DNA from 4 places in the Salinicoccus sp. Marseille-QA3875 genome. Region 2 is predicted to be linked to each of the others. Evidence: riboswitches for the same ligand, from Rfam matches in the RefSeq annotation. Region 2 holds a riboswitch; each other region holds the start of a gene.

Region 1 (4,220 bases), 690 kb from region 2:
TTTTCATCTCTTTAATCTCATTTTTCAAGTGGATTTTCCATTCGCCATTATTCAAATCCGGGTTGCTTGCATCTGTATTCAAATATAAAGTCAAAACACCGAGTTCGTCCTCTTTTTCGTTGATGCGTCTAATATCTTTTCTTACAGACATAAATTTTTCCCCCTATTCAAGTTGTATGCTCCGGGTGGGTTGAAAAACACTCATATACATCTTTAAACTTATTTACCCTTGATGCCAGTCAATAAAACACTAAAAAGCCGGACAAAGTTTATTTGCCCGGACGATGATATCCCTATTAATCTTTATCCTTGATTGTAATACAAATCTCGCTCTATCCTCTTTATCTGCCAATATTTCAGGTCCCGAGTCCAGCTCATAAGATGCAGACGGCAGCCATTCCGTATAAATCCGCATCCATGTTTTTTCAATTTGTTGCCAGTCCCCTTCCGCTTCAAAGACGATCCATTTATAAGATCCGATTTTCAAAGTGGAATACTCGTCTGTCTCATCATCTGAAAATGCACCGATATACTGATTGAAAGTCGCTTGAGCTGTATCATTCTCACTGTAATCTGCTGTGGCGTGAACTATTCCATATCCATTCTCTTCGGACATCGATGCCAAATCAGTCATTGTCGCTTCACTGATGGTTTCCATCATCTCTCCATACGACGGCGAAAGCACCTCGTCCGCCATTTCCACTTCATACTTGACTCCAACGATTTTGAACGGTTCTTTTTCCACAATACGGTATTTCATTTCGACTCCTCCTTGAATAGTGAGTTGAAAGGACATTTTAGGATATGTTTTTAAACTCTGTTCATTATCTCTTACTGCCGATGGCGTCACTCCGTGAAAACTCTGAAATGCCCGCGCGAACGCATCCGGTGACTGATAGCCGTATTTTACCGCTGCATCAATCACTTTGATATCCGACTTTTTCAATTCCGCCGCTGCAACAGTCAGACGCCGCCTTCTGATGTAATCAGAAATTGTGATGCCGGACAAAAGTGAAAACAGCCTTTTGAAATGATATTCGGAACTGTAGGCCCTCTTTGCCACTTCTTTTAAATCAATCCGATTTTCAAGATTATCTTCGATATAATCCAGCGCCTGATTGAATCCTCTTAACATATCCATTCAATTACCTCCACTCACTAACAAGTCTATCAACCGGTGTTTCCCGCCACCCGACAATTTCTGCCCGTTTCAATCGGGTAAAATAAATTCATTCCCGCTCGGACATCCACGTTTCAAATGTGTATGACATCTCCCAAAATGCCAGTTCGTATTCTTTCGCGATCACAAACTGATCAATGATCTTTTCCTTTTCATCCTCACTTGCTTTCGCTGCCAACTCATCAACCAGGTCGATCATTTCCTGAGTCGACTCCTGGAACCAGTCGCTCGCGTACATCCGGATCCAGTTGCGGTAGATTTCCTCATAAGGTTTCGCCTCTTTATATTTCATGCCGATATCCGCATACAGCCAGTAACACGGCAGAATCGCAGCGATGATCTGCACGAGACTGCCGGACAAGGAAACTCTGTACAAATGGGACGTATAGGCATAAGCCGTCGGTGCCGGTTTGAAGTTTGCAATGTCCTCGTCGGTAATATTTAAAATTTCAGCATGTTCTTTATGTACAGTCAGTTCCGCTTCAGCAGTATTTTTCGCCTTCCCGGCCAGGCTCGCAGATACATGAAAATCATCCGCATGCGCCGCTGCGAATGCATGGACTTTCCCGTAATGTTTCAAATAATAAATATCCTGCAAAATATAATTCTTGAATGTTTCGAGCGGCAGGTCACCTTCAACAATACCTTTAACGAAAGGATGATTCAGACTCTTATCCCAGCTGTCTTTCGTCCTTTCCCTCAACTGTTCTGAAAAACGCATAAAAAATTCCTCCTGTTAGTCGTTCCGACTGGAGGAGGAGGGATTGATGCTTTTATATATTGATTCGATCTTTATTCAATAATAAATTTATCCACTTCCCTCCGCTGGTATTAACCAGTTCAGGTTCAAAGGGTACTTCTCAAGCCTTTAAGACTGCCCCCAGTTGGAACGTATTTGGTTTATATGACCAACATACACGAGTTGCGGATATTTCTCAATACATCACTATTTGGTAAATAGATGAATCGTCGCCTTCAATCATATTGGATCTGATTGCATATAGTGCACCTCTAAACTCTTTCTGATTGTTAAATCTCACACCCATGATGGTTAATTGAGGTTTATTTACGTCCAGTTTCATTGAACCCGCCTCCATGTTTTCGACTGCGGAAATAGTTGATCTTGACAGGCTTTATTTTGAAATTTGAATCAGACAATCCGTTAATTCTAATAATTTCAATACTTATTTTCTAGTATAAAAAGTTGCTCTTCCTTTACCATGGCGCTCAATCTCGTTATCTTCAACAAGTTGTTTCAGCGCGTTTTCAATTGATGCCCTGCTGATACTCGGGACCAGATCCATGATTTCACTCTTAGTAAATTTCCCTAAATTTTGATTTATTGCTTGAATGACTAATTCCTTGGAAGGTAATTTATCATCCATTAAATCAACTCTCTCTTCAAAATCACGGTAAGCAGAAAGTATTATTCCTAAAATATATTTAATGAATGGAAAAGGATTATTCTCTTCCTCATGCCATTTGTGATTACTTTGTTCCAATACCTCATAATAACTTTCCTTGGTCTTTTCTATTTTGCTTTCAATACTGATATACTTTCCAACAACATAACCTTCTCTATATAACAATAGAGCTGTTAATAATCTCGACATCCGTCCATTACCATCGTTGAACGGGTGAACACATAAGAAGTCAAGGATAAAAATTGGAATCAACACAAGTGGATCAATTACATCGTCCTCGAGTGTCTGATTATAGCTTTCGCATATATTATCAATTGCAATAGGTGTTTCATAAGAATCAAGCGGTGTAAAAATCACACTTTGTCTTCCATCCGATCCGGTTTTGGTGATGATATTTTGTGTTGCTTTATATCTTCCGCCAAATGATTTCGCAGAATACTGATATAAATCTCGATGTAACTGTAAAATATACGTTGATTGGATAGGTATAAACTCAAAGCTTCCATGAATGGTATTTAACACATCCCGGTAACCCAGGATTTCTTCTTCATCCCCGTTTCTTGGAATTGTTTTATCCTGGTATAGATCACGTAGTCTCGAGTCGGTGGTCACAATTCCTTCAATTTCATTAGAAGCTTCTGTGCTGCGAATCTTCGCTATTTCAACTAACTTATCCAGAACAGCAGGTTTTTGTTTTAAATATAATTCTTGTCTGCCTTTGTACTCGTGTATTTGTGAAACCAATCCGAGAATCTCGCTATCCCAATGATAATATTTCAAATTATAGTAATTGAAAGCTCTCATTCGCTTAACCTCCTTTTTAATCGCCTAATTATATCATTTTTTAGGCGTATTTAAAATAGATTAGGCGTATTATCACCTAAAATTAATCTTTCTTAGGTGATTTTTGTGTCAAAGGTGGCTAAGTTAATTATAAAACCCACTTTCCCAACTCATTTGTCGTTGAACAAAAAATGGATCACGGGGCCAGGGATGATAAAAGTATTGAATAGATATTGAATCTGACATGAAAAAACAAAGGTTTATTTTAGTTAGACAACTTCTTCTCCAACAGCGTCACCGCTTCTATATGATTCGTCTGCGGGAACAGGTCCACCGGCGTTACCGGGCTGACTGAATAGCCGCCCTGTTCGCTCAGGATTTTCAAGTCTCTCTGCAGCGTGCTCGGGTTGCATGAAATATAAACTATCTTTTCCGGCGCGACTTCTACCAGACTGTCGAGAAAGTCTTCGTGGCACCCTTTTCTCGGCGGGTCGACGAATACCAGGTCCGGTTTTACACCTTCTGCAACCAGCTGTTTCATGACCACCTCCGATTTTCCGAGATGATATTCTGCATTATCAATGCCGTTCAGCTTCGCGTTTTCTCTCGCGTCTTCGACGGCAGAATCCACGACTTCGATACCGATGATTCTACCGACATGTTCTGCCGCGACCTGACCGATGGTGCCGATGCCGCAATACGTATCGATGATTGTTTCATCGCCTTTCAAGTCCGCAACTTTCAACGCTTCCGTATACAGTTTTTCCGTCTGTTCATGGTTCACCTGATAAAATGACCGTGCACGGATCTTGAACTTTTTGCCAAGCAGTTCG
Region 2 (4,220 bases):
ATTTCCCTTTTAAGCTTGGCAAACGTATCATCCAGCGTAATGCCGGGATCACGCGGCCGTTCGAACGGCACGTCGATTTCCTTGATGATGCGGGCTGGTTTATTGGACAAAATCAGTATACGGTCGGACATGTAGAGCGCCTCCTCTATGCTGTGGGTGATGAACAGCACCGAACGGCGGTCGGTTTCCCACATTTTGAGCAGCCAGTCCTGCATGTCGAGCCGTGTCAGTTCATCGAGTGCACCGAACGGCTCATCCAGCAGCATGAGACGCTGCGGGCTGAGGAGCGAGCGGATGAAGGCGACGCGCTGGCGCATACCGCCGGACAGTGTATCAGGGTAGGCGGATTCATAACCACCGAGCCCGGCCCGTTCCAGCAGTCTGCGAGCAGCCTCCCGGTCGACGGCGCCGTTTACCTCCTGGACCAAAACGACATTATCCTCGATCGTCCGCCACGGCAGCAGGGAATCCTGCTGGGGCAGATAGCTGATGTTGCCCCGTGTGCCGTTGGCACGCTTACCATCAATAAAGATATCACCATTCTCCGCATCGATCAGTCCGCCGACGAGATTGAAGATGGTGCTCTTTCCGCTGCCGGAAGGGCCGAGCAGCGTGACGAACTCCCCGTCAGCGACACTCAGCGAAAGGTTATCGAGCACGTCGATGTCCGACTGCCCTTTGAATGTATGAGACAGATTTTCAATACGCAGTTTGTCAGTCATCCGTTCCACTTCCTTTCTTGTCCTGATTCCATGGAGTCAGCCATTTCTCGAGCAGCAGAATAAAACCGAACAACACCAGACTGATCAGCATGATGACAAAAATCGATACGAATACCTGATCCGTCCGGAACGCGGAAGATGCGACCGTCATGAAGACCCCGAGACCCTGCTGGGCACCGAGCCACTCGGCAATGACCGCACCCATCACACTGTATGTGGCAGAAATCTTAAGACCTGAAAAGAAATACGGCAGGGCACTCGGCCATTCCAGCTTGAAGAAAATCTGCCGGCGGCCGGCGCCGATCATCCGCATATAATTGAGCAGTTCGGGATTCGTCTGCCGAAAACCGTCAATCAGGGAGACGGCGATCGGAAAGAAGACGACGAGCGTGATGATCAGTATCTTCGGCAGTGCCCCGAAGCCGAACCACAGCACAAGAAGCGGGGCAAGCGCAATAATCGGCACATTTTGCGAGAGCACCATAAGCGGGTAGATGCTTTGCCTCGCCTGCGGCACCAGATGCAGTGCAACCGCCAGAACGAGTCCGACCGATACACCGATGGTAAACCCGCCGAGCGCTATCAGTATCGTCGAGATGCTGTGGTCGATGATGCGTGGATAGATCTCGATGCCTTCCTGTATGATCTGAACCGGGCTTGGCAGCATCCACGCCTCGATCTCAAAGATGCCGACAGCCAGCTGCCAGATGACAAGTATGGCGAAAATGGCGAGGAGCGGTGAGAGTACGCTCCATGATAAAAGTCGTTTCATCGTTTATTCCTCCGATTCATCCGGCAGAAAGTCATTTGTGAATGCAGCATCGACATCCAGCTCAGACTCGATCAGATCGCTTTCATACATCCAGTCCGAATAATTCTGCCAGACCTCCCGGTCCTGATACCCCCAGTAAGGCGCGTCACTCTGATAGACATCCGCCAGCCACTCCTGGCTCGCCATCACAAGCGCTTCGTCGAGATCCGGTTCGGCATCAATCAGGTGAGACGCCGCCTGTTCCGGATTTTCCATCGCCAGCTGGTAGCCTTCCGTCGTCGCACTCATAAAGGCTTCAACCGTTTCCGGATCGCTTTCAATCATATTCTCATTCGTAATCATTACAGGTGTATAAAAATTCAATGCATCCGAATACTCGGTGAAGTCGATTGTATTGAGCGGCATATCCCTGAGCTCAGCTTCAATCCCCGTCCATCCGTAATAGATCCATGCAAAGTCGACATCACGCTGCACAGTAGCAAAGAAATCCGCCTCCCCGACGTTGAGGATTTCGACTTCACTGAAATCTGCACCATCCGCCTGCATGATCGAGTGAATCGTCTCCTCTTCGATCGGTGAACCATAGCCGCCATATGTGTGACCTTCAAGATCCGACGGCGTTTCCAATCCGTATTCTTCAGGTGAAGCCAGATATGACGTATTATCCTGGATGATTGCAGCGAGTGACACGATCGACACATCCTGCAGACGCGCCTGCGTCACATTCTCCTGTGCACTGATGCCGAAATCACCATTGCCTGTCGCGACCGTCTGTTCCGCGCCCGCTTCACCCGGCAGGACGATTTCCACATCCAATCCGTGTTCCTCGTAATAGCCTTCCGCCTGTGCGGCATAGACACCTGTATGATTCGTGTTCGGCGTCCAGTCCAGCACAAACGTGACATCCGTCAGTTCATCCATATCAGCGGATTCCTCCGCACCACCGCCCCCGCACGCTGCAAGCAGCAGTACGAATACGACGGGAAATAGAATTTTATTCATAATAAAAGCACTCCTCTCAAAAACGGCATAAAAAAACACCTTCCTTATCCGGAGGCGTCAAGACTTGTGAGGGTGGACCATACATCCATGGCATAGCCGTCACACATTCCCTCCGCTGGTATTATCCAGATCAGGTCCAAGGGTCAGGATACATCCTTCTCAGCCACAGTATGGCTCCCCTATGCATTAATATTCGTTTGTGGCATCAATTATATCATGATGGAACCGTATGTCAAAAAGTGATGACTTCGTGTTGAAACCGTTACCGCAATTATATATAATAAACATCAACAATTGACCGAATAAATGAAATATTCTAAAAGGGGTGTAGCATATGGCTCAAAGATCAAAGTTCAAAGATCCGGGTTTGTTTGCGACTTTAATCATCATCATCTACTCGGCGTTCGTATTCGGCTGGTGGCCGGTGGATATCTACGTCGCGGGAATTTCACTCGTTGCATGGCTGATGTTCTTCGGATTGTTCATCTGGTTTATTTTGACGGTTGCCTATGTCGTGTGGATTGAAAGAATCGAAAAAGATTAGCACAGCCAGAAACAGAAAGGGGTATGATGTATGCAGATCACTGAAGGAATCATTCTATTACTGTATTTATTATTAATGACTGTCATCGGTATTTATTTCTACCGAAGGGCCAGGCAGAGTGAAAGTGACTATTTCACAGCGGGCCAGAGCATCAATACATTTGTCGGGGCGTTCGCAATCTTTGCTGCCATCGCCAGTTCCAGTTCGTTGATGGGTGCGGTCGGCTCCGGCGTGACGATGGGGCTCCCGTATTATTTCACCTACGCATTCGGTGTGCTTGCCGCACTGCCGCTTGCGATGTTCCTGATCTCGGGGCAGGTCAGACGTTCCGGTGCAAAGAGCATGCCGGACTTCTTCCACCAGAGATTCGGCACATCCGTCCAGGTACTTGCTGCAATCATCGTCGTGGTCGCCATGACTTTCTATATGGTGCCGCAGCTCACTGCAGCAGGTCTGATCGGTTCCTACGTGCTCGGCATCGATTATGCCACAGCAACCATCGTACTCGGGCTCGGCTTTACAATTTATGCAGCACTCGGCGGTATGTGGGCGATTACATATACCGACCTGTTCCAGGGGATGATCATGCTTTTTGGTACGGTCATACTCGCCGCCGTCATCTGGGTGGACTTCGGGAGCATCGGCAATATGCTCGACAGTGCACTCGCTGCCGATCCGGCATTTGGTGACGTCACACAGCCTTGGATGTCATACTTCGGACTGTTCATCGCATTCATATGGTTCGGCATCATCTCGCCGTCGGTCGTCATGCGTAACTTCGCTTCACGTGATGCAAGAACGGCACGCCGCTCTTCCATGTGGGGCACATTCATCTATATCATCCTGTTTCTGGGCGGTTTTTTCGTCACGATTGCCGGTGTCACACTCGGCATAGTTGAAACGCTCGATAATACAGATATGATTTTCGTCTCCGTCGTCGAAGAATATCTGCCGCCGATTCTCGGCGGCGTCATGCTCGCCGGACTGCTCGCTGCGATCATGTCATCGGCGGACGCGATGCTGCTTGCGATTTCAGCAGGCATTGCACATGATATTTATAAACAGCATATCAATCCGAAAGCGAGCGAGCGCTTCGTCACCCTGCTCGGTCTGATTACGATGTTCGTGGCAGTCATCATCGGCATCGTGATCGCCATCAATCCGCCGGGCATCATCGCCG
Region 3 (4,220 bases), 330 kb from region 2:
AAAGATTATGAATTGAATACCGCTGATTATGAATATATTGAGTATAAAAATGAATGATAAAACGTCGTCATTATTTCAATGACGACGTTTTATATTTTATTCCAGGAATTTACGGACAGAGTGGCGAATGTCCTCCGACTGGGAAATTGCCGAAATGACTGCGATGCCATCCGCACCATTTTCTAAACATTGATTATAGTTATTCAGCGTTACTCCACCGATAGCCACCATCGGTAAATTTCCTATTTTTTCACGCATCAACTTTAAGCCGGAGACACCTATAGTTTCACCTGCATCGTCTTTTGAGCTTGTTGCAAAGACTGGTCCCGTACCAATATAATCGACATTATCCAAATTGCTGGCAGCTAGTTCCATCTCATCACGAACGGACAGTCCGACAATTTTATCATCAAAATATACAGGCAACTTTTCAGGACTCATATCATCCTGGCCGATATGGATGCCATCGGCTTGTACTGCCCTCGCAAGATCGACATCGTCATTTATGATGAAGGGAACATTATATCCAGCAGTCAGTTCTTTGACCGACAGAGCAAAGTCCTGTAGCTTTTTACCAGTCAGTGCATCAGTTCCTTTCTCTCTCAATTGAAATAATGTGATGCCGCTCTGTAATGCCTGCTCTATTATGTGAAGACTGCTCTTTATATCTCCACCATTTGAACCGTATATAAAATAAAGTCTCAAGTCATTTTTATTCATGTGATTTAACAGCCTTATCTTTTAAAATAACATCATCATTCAAATACAACGCATCGATATAATCCGGTATGAAAGTACCGGGGCCTGCAGCACCGTTCTGTACTGCAGATTCGGCACACAGGTTATAGTAACTGACAGCGTCTATAACGGCGTTATTAACATCGTCACTTTTGGCGATGAATGTCAGTGTAACTGCGCCAAGAAGACATCCTGAACCCGTTATTCTCCCTTGCAGTCCGTGGCCGTTATGAAGAGTATATTTATGATCATGTGTAACGATGGCATCTGTTTCTCCTGTAACGAGTACCGGTATATTATATTTACTAAATGTATTTTCAGCTATTTCAAGTGCATCACTTTCCTCAGCAGAGTCGACACCGCGGGATATACTCTCTTCTCCTGACAATGCCAGCATTTCACTTCTGTTTCCTTTGATGAGGTCAACCTTATAATTCTCGATCAGTTCATCGATAAGGTTCTTTCTGAAAGAAGATGCGCCATAACCGACCGGGTCCAATACGACAGGGACGTTATTTTTATTCGCCTGAACGATCATTTCTGACATCAATTCTTTCTTGTGCGTGTCAGCAGTGCCGATATTGATCAACAGCCCATCCGCTGCTTTCATCAGAGATTCAGCCTCATCTTTTTCACCACTCATAATCGGTGAAGCACCCAGTGCAATAAGCCCGTTGGCGGTAAAGTTTTTCACTACGTCATTTGTTATACAGACAATAAGCGGCGGCTCTTCGCGTATACTTTGTAAAAGTGACATAAATTTACAACTCTCCTTTATATGCAAAATGGTTAACCGGTCCGTCACCTTTTCCAATTCCCGGAGTCTTCTGTATGGCCATGGTTATATACTTTTTCCCGATCCGAAAAGCTTTCTCCAATGGCTTGCCTTTGGAGAGTTCTGCTGTAATGACAGCTGAAAATGTACACCCTGTGCCGTGAGTATGATTAGTGTCCACTCTGTCTGAGGTCAATCTGACCTCATTATCCTTTTCGAACAGGTAATCCACCGCAGCACCTTTTAAATGCCCTCCCTTTATGATTACACTTTGCACTCCAATCTCTTCAATGAATACTTTTGCGGCTTTTTTTACATCTTCTTCATCTTCGATGTCCACACCTGTGAGTTTTTCCGCTTCCATGATATTGGGCGTCACTGTCAAGGCTGCAGGCAGCAGTTCATCTCTCAAATAGGCTATGGCGTCCCCGCTTATCAGATTATGCCCTGACGTTGAAATCATTACCGGATCGATGACAAGCGGCATTTCATATTTTGTGACGTAAGATTTTAAAACCCGCATCATCTCTTCGGTTGCGATCATTCCGCTTTTCATGGCATTCGGCACCTCATCTGAAAATATACTTTCAAGCTGTGCTGAGAGAAAATCTGCAGGCACGTTGAAGACATCCTGCACCCCCATCGTATTTTGTGCTGTAAGTGATGTGACAGCGGACATGCCATATACTTCTCTCGAATGAAAAGACTTGATATCTGCTAAAATACCAGCTCCGCCTGTAGGGTCAGTTCCTGCAACCGTCAGAGCAATCGGCAGACGTTCTGTCATATTTACCCCATCCTTCCCTTTACCAAAATAAAAAACCCGTTTCCGGCAATGAAATCATTGCAGAAGCGGGCTTAGTAATATAAATAACAGCACACACCAAAAGAGCATCATAGTCTATAGAAATATATTTGGTTAGCTGTTTGATATTTATGTACTAAACCACTTCCTTACGCTAGAATTACCCAGATCAAGTCGAAGGGATCAGCACTTTCTGATAAATTTATATCAGAAATCTGCTATCTCAGCTAATGCACCCCTAGTGGTACTGTTATTTACTTAGTTTTATGATAAATGTGTAAAGCATGTAAGTCAAATGACACGAGTCTAAATATAAAGATTATTCAATTTCCTTTATACGCCATGGATGGCTGTAGACATTAAATGAATTGCCGCGCACAAATCCGACTGCAGTAATGTTTAGGTCATGGGCAAGTTTTACTGCCAGATCCGTAGGAGCAGATTTGCTCAGAACGATGCCGACACCGATTTTAGCTGCCTTAGTTAAAACTTCGGATGAAATACGGCCGCTGAATACCAGAATCTTATCCCTGACTGAAATATTATTTTCAACGCAGTAGCCGTATAATTTATCAAGTGCGTTATGACGACCGATATCGCCGCGGTGGACGACAGTGCCATCAGGGCTGCCCAGACTCGCATTATGAATGCCGCCTGTTTCCTTGAAAATTGTACTCGTCGTCTGCATTTCTATCATCAGCCTGCTGATCTGTTCCGGGGTCAATGTCGTTTTACTCATTGATACTTTAGCTGTATCGACATCGTTTTGAAAGTAGAATTGACGGCTTTTGCCGCAGCACGAACCCAATATGCGTTTAGAATACTGGAAATGATCGGTAGGAATTGATTTGTTCAGCTTTATATGACAAAAGCCGCCTCTGTCATCGAGATTGATGGACAGAATATCTTTATAAGATCTGATTGCACCTTCGGACGCAAGAAAGCCGATGACCAGCTCTTCCAGGTGTTCAGGAGAGCATACAAGAGTGGCAAACTCAATATCATTGATATAAATAGTCAACGGGAACTCTTCTGCAACTACATCATCTATATCAGAAAATTGACCGTCAAAGTATCTGACAATCTTTCTGTCTGTTGTTATTTCCATTTTATAACCTCTTTAAAAATATTTTCGGAAAGATTTCACAATTCAGGAAAATGCATTGTCCAGCTATTGATAAACATATATAATACATTATAGCAAACATATACATTTTATATGATAACTATATTTAATGTAAATATTTAAGCTTATGGGGGGAAATTAAATGGAAGTAAACAAGAATCGCTGGTTGATAGCCCTTGCAGGTGTCGGTATACATATTTCAATCGGCTCCGTCTATGCATGGAGTGTTTTTACCGGTCCGCTTCAGGAATCGGTCGGCTGGTCATTGTCTGATGTGTCATTCACATTCAGCCTGGCCATTTTATTTTTAGGGCTCTCTGCAGCATTTATGGGCCACTTTGTGGAAAAGTATGGTCCGAGAGCTTCCGGTTTAGTATCGACAACATTTTTCGCTGTCGGTATGGCAATGGCGGGATATGCTGTACAAATTGAAAGTTTATGGCTTTTGTATCTGGGCTATGGTGTGTTTGGCGGTATCGGTCTCGGGATAGGTTATATTACACCGGTCTCAACGCTTGTCAAATGGTTTCCGGACAGAAGAGGGATGGCAACAGGGCTTGCAATTATGGGCTTTGGTTTTGCTGCGATGATTGCTTCGCCGGCAATGGAATTTTTAATGAATGAATTCAGTATTGCTGCAACATTTTACATACTTGCTGCCATTTATTTTGTAGTGATGCTGGCATCCAGCCTGTATCTGGAAAAGCCGCCTGAAGGCTATTTACCCGAAGGTATGAAAAATGATGATAATTCAGCTAAGGAAGTAAAACAGGATC
Region 4 (4,220 bases), 1.2 Mb from region 2:
GACTCTCTTCGGTTATATGAATGAGCCCAAGGCGGAATAAAGTCGTCGACCCGGCGCCGTAAAATATCATGTACATCGCTGAAAATAGACCAAACACGAAAAACAATACCAGCACCACAGCCAGATACCGGAGTCGTATGCCCGATAAAATGATCATGGTGATCAGCATGATGAATGATAGATAAAACAGTTGATTCGGATTGTGCATCAATACGACCAACAGAAATAACAGTATGCCTATAAAAATTTTAGTGAGTGGATTCGTCCTGTCAACGAATGTATGATAATTTTTTATCTGTTCAAGCATGACCGTCACCCCGGACTTCCGTAATCCCTTTATTCTCAAGTATCAGTCTTCTCGTCGGATATCTTTCTGTAATGCCGCGGTCATGAGTGATCATGATGACAGTGACGCCTTCCTCGACGCGTTCATGGAACATCTTGAGCAGTTCGTATGAAAGCTTCTGATCAAGACCGAATGTCGGCTCATCAAAAATCATGACTTCCGGCACACCGCCGGTTGCTGTCGCTACAGAAAGGCGGCGCTTCTGCCCCGTAGAAATTTCAAGCGGATGCAGATGACCCACATGATCCAGACCGATTCTGCCGAGCAGCGCCTCACATTTTTCATGCGCTGCATCCTGTGGATAATGCATCTCCAGGTTGATGAACACTTCGTCGTAAACTTTGTTCGTAATGAACTGCAGTTCCGGGTTTTGAAATACAGGGTAGACGGTGCCCGCAATATCTTTTGTCTTCCTGACTTTTTTGCCATTCACATGGATGATGCCGTCCGTTTTGACCAGCTTCATCAGCGCCAGCATCAGACTCGTTTTTCCGGTGCCGTTTTCTCCTTCAATTGTCAGCCATTCACCTTTTTTGATTATTAAATTGTCAATGTTCAAAAGTGTCTCTCTGCCTCTTTCGAGCGTCATGTCATTTATTTCTATGAGCGTTTCATCTTCTGGCTCAACTTTAGTGAAAACCGGCGCATAGTCCCATGAATATGGGTGCCATACACCGTATTCGTTCAGCAGTTCAATGTAGTTATCCATAATGCTGTGGGGGCTGTCGTCCATGATAAGTTCGCCTTCTGCATTCATTAAGACGACGCGGTCGACCTTATCCCATATCTCGTTCACGCGGTGTTCCACAATGACTACGGTCTTGTCCTCCCAGATATTTTCAAGTGTCTGCCACAGGCCGCCGACCGATGCTTCGTCCAGCATGCTTGTCGGTTCATCAAGCAATAAAGTTCCACTGCCCTGAAGCAGTGCCGAAGCGATCGCGAGACGCTGTTTCATCCCTCCTGATAAATTATTGATGGGCATCTTCAAGTCTGTTTTCAAGCCTACTTTAAAAAGAGCATCCTGTATCATCCGGTCCATTTCCCTACGCGGTACATTTCTGTTTTCCAAAATGAACGCGAGCTCTTCAACGACAGTCGGCATCGTGAACTGTGAATCCGGGTCCTGGAACACGTAGGCAGCTTCTGTATCGACATCCAGGACATCCGCTTTAAAAGGGATATCCATACTTCTCGGTATATTACCGCCGAGAATATTGAGAAGTGTACTTTTCCCCGAACCTGAAGGGCCGAGCATCAGCACCTTCTCGCCCGTCTTTATATTTATATTTAAATTGCTGAACTGTCTTTTATCCGTTTCAGGAAACTTCAGTCTGAGGTTCTTTATTTCAATAGCCAAATCTTCTACAATCCTTCATCATGATTTAATTTGCGGCTGCCGACGAATTTCAATACGCCGGTCTCACGGAGCGCCTGATAGATCAAGTGCGCGAGCACACCTGCAATCAATGCACCGCTGATGATTCTGAACGAAAACATCAACACAATATTCCATGTGGCCACTTCGGCCAGATAACCGTAGAACCAGTCGATCGGCAGTGTGATCAGTGCTGCTGCGATACCTGCGTAAACTGCCGTCATCATCCTGGTGCTTTCATATTTAAAGAGAGCAAAGATGATTTCACATGCGAGCCCCTGAAGCAGAGCATAAACGATTAAGAATACGTCAAACTGCAAAGTGACGATTGTTTCCCCCGCCCCTGCCGCAAACTCAGCAAGCAGTGCAACACCCGGCTTCCTCAATATTAAATAAGCGACGACAGCTGCGATGAACCACATGCCGTAAGCCAGTTCATTCAAGTGCAGTCCGAGCGGCTGGAGAACCGTGTAGATTGCTCCCCACAGCGAATAGATCACTGCAAATACAAAACCGATTACAACTGTTATCAGTACATCTGTCAACGTCAGACCTTTTCTTTCTGCCATAACAAAACCCCTAAAAATATATTTCCAAATAAAAAACACACCGCAAACGTACGGTGTGCATATATTGAAATATGCCACTTTCCTACGCTAGCATAATCTAGATCAGGTATTAAGGGTGAATCTCAGCCCGCACGGGGCACCCCTAGTGGATGTGTTTATTATTCAGTTAACTAGTATGATAGTACACTTGATGCTGTTTGTGAAGTCATTTGGCATTTATCATTTCATAGTAGCGTCCCTCTTTAGCGAGCAGCTCCGCTTCCGACCCGGATTCCAGCATCCGGCCGTCTTCCAGCACAAATATTCTGTCCACCGCTTTGATCGTATTCAGACGGTGTGCAATGATGATGCTCGTTCTTCCTTTCATCAGATGTTCAAGCGCTTCCTGGATTTTAAGCTCGGTCACCGTATCAATGCTTGATGTCGCTTCATCCAGAAGTAGAATCGCTGGATCTGTGATCAGTGCACGGGCGATCGAAATCAGCTGCTTCTGCCCCTGTGAAATAAACCCTTCATCCAGTTCGAGCACCGTGTCATAACCATCTTCGAGCTGAACGATGAAATCATGTGCATTCGCAAGCTTCGCCGCTTCAACCACTTCTTCGTCCGTGGCATCCAGTTTTCCGTATCTGATATTTTCTCTGATGGTCGATTCGAACAAGTACGGGTCCTGCAGGACAAATGCTGTCTGTGAACGTACATTATGGCGTTTGTATTCAGTCAGATTCGTTCCGTCGATCAGCACTTCACCGCCGTCCACTTCATAGAAACGGGCGAGAAGCTGCATGACAGTCGTCTTACCTGCACCCGTCGCACCGATCAGTGCGACGGACTCACCTGCATCGATCGAGAATGTCAGATCTTGTATCGTCGGTTCAAACTGTTCTTTATCATAAGAGAAATAGACATTTTTAAAATCGATTTTGCCTTGTATTGTCTTATCTTCAATCGTTCCATCGTCAGATTCCTCTTTTGTATCGATGATCTGGAACACACGCTCGGCTCCCGCAATCGCAGACAGCACCTGGTTGAACTGGTTCGAAAGGTCTGCAAGCGGACGGGTGAACTGTCTCGCAAACTCTGCGAAGATGACGATGGTTCCGATTGTAACAAGGCCGTCTGTATATAGCGCCATCAGGCCGCCGGCACCGGCGACGATCGCAAAGCTGATGTTGTTCAGCATATTCATTATCTTAGGGATGAAACCGGCATAAAGCAGCGCCCAGAAAGTGACATGCTTCAGTTTTGATGCCCGTTCATCGAAAGCCGCTATCGTCCTTTCCTCCTGTGAAAAAACTTTGACGATTTCCTGTCCGGAGACTATCTCTTCGATATATCCGTTCAGTTCCCCGGTTCTCCGCTGTCTCTGCTTATAAAGGGGACCGGTCCTTTTTGTTACGAATGCCACACCGAAAATGAGCACCGGGACGATGGTCATCGTGAGCAGCGTCAGAAGCGGGCTTAAATATAACATTACAGAAACTGTACCGATCAGCGTCACTATGCTTGTTGTGAACTGGATGAACGATGAGTTCATCGTCTGAGACAATGTTTCAATATCATTCGTCATCCGGCTCATCAGTTCACCGTGCTGTCTCTTATCAAAAAATCTGACCGACAGTTCCTGCATATGTGAAAATAAACGGACCCGCAAATTGTAGATCGTCCTCTGTGCCAGTCCCACCATTAAGAAGGAGGCAAGGTACTGGGTCCCCGATGACAGCAGATAGATGAAGAATATGAAGACCAGCACCCCGATCAGTCCGTCGAACTCCTGGACGACGAGATAATTGTCGACAGTCTGTCCGACAAGGAACGGTCCCGCTATTGTCAACAGACTCGTTATCATCACCACGAAGATGATGAAGTACAATAATCTCCGCTCATTCCTCATGAACTGCCATAGGCGGACCAGCGTCCCCCAGAA

The links. Region 2 has a riboswitch for thiamine pyrophosphate ahead of ACY8DT_RS05975 (ABC transporter substrate-binding protein). Riboswitches for the same ligand answer to the same signal wherever they lie in the genome.
Region 1: another riboswitch for thiamine pyrophosphate. It lies ahead of tenA (thiaminase II); the one in region 2 lies ahead of ACY8DT_RS05975 (ABC transporter substrate-binding protein).
Region 3: another riboswitch for thiamine pyrophosphate. It lies ahead of thiD (bifunctional hydroxymethylpyrimidine kinase/phosphomethylpyrimidine kinase); the one in region 2 lies ahead of ACY8DT_RS05975 (ABC transporter substrate-binding protein).
Region 4: another riboswitch for thiamine pyrophosphate. It lies ahead of ACY8DT_RS11965 (ECF transporter S component); the one in region 2 lies ahead of ACY8DT_RS05975 (ABC transporter substrate-binding protein).

Annotation. Positions count from the first base shown of each region.
Region 1 covers NZ_CM143103.1:463,863-468,082, forward strand. The annotation lists gene ACY8DT_RS02480 (VLRF1 family aeRF1-type release factor) at 1-151, opposite strand, end outside; gene ACY8DT_RS02485 (AraC family transcriptional regulator) at 251-1,141, opposite strand; gene tenA (thiaminase II) at 1,230-1,901, opposite strand; TPP riboswitch at 1,981-2,072, opposite strand; gene ACY8DT_RS02495 (hypothetical protein) at 2,116-2,262, opposite strand; gene ACY8DT_RS02500 (Fic family protein) at 2,365-3,408, opposite strand; gene rlmD (23S rRNA (uracil(1939)-C(5))-methyltransferase RlmD) at 3,653-4,220, opposite strand, start outside.
Region 2 covers NZ_CM143103.1:1,157,870-1,162,089, forward strand. The annotation lists gene ACY8DT_RS05965 (ABC transporter ATP-binding protein) at 1-722, opposite strand, end outside; gene ACY8DT_RS05970 (ABC transporter permease) at 715-1,494, opposite strand; gene ACY8DT_RS05975 (ABC transporter substrate-binding protein) at 1,498-2,496, opposite strand; TPP riboswitch at 2,587-2,687, opposite strand; gene ACY8DT_RS05980 (hypothetical protein) at 2,831-3,040, shown strand; gene ACY8DT_RS05985 (sodium:solute symporter family protein) at 3,071-4,220, shown strand, end outside.
Region 3 covers NZ_CM143103.1:1,487,439-1,491,658, forward strand. The annotation lists gene ACY8DT_RS07560 (N-acetylglucosaminidase) at 1-57, shown strand, start outside; gene thiE (thiamine phosphate synthase) at 97-720, opposite strand; gene thiM (hydroxyethylthiazole kinase) at 713-1,495, opposite strand; gene thiD (bifunctional hydroxymethylpyrimidine kinase/phosphomethylpyrimidine kinase) at 1,500-2,300, opposite strand; TPP riboswitch at 2,448-2,568, opposite strand; gene fdhD (formate dehydrogenase accessory sulfurtransferase FdhD) at 2,638-3,426, opposite strand; gene ACY8DT_RS07585 (L-lactate MFS transporter) at 3,587-4,220, shown strand, end outside.
Region 4 covers NZ_CM143103.1:2,358,706-2,362,925, reverse strand. The annotation lists gene ACY8DT_RS11975 (energy-coupling factor transporter transmembrane component T family protein) at 1-307, opposite strand, end outside; gene ACY8DT_RS11970 (ABC transporter ATP-binding protein) at 300-1,706, opposite strand; gene ACY8DT_RS11965 (ECF transporter S component) at 1,712-2,293, opposite strand; TPP riboswitch at 2,356-2,447, opposite strand; gene ACY8DT_RS11960 (ABC transporter ATP-binding protein) at 2,499-4,220, opposite strand, start outside.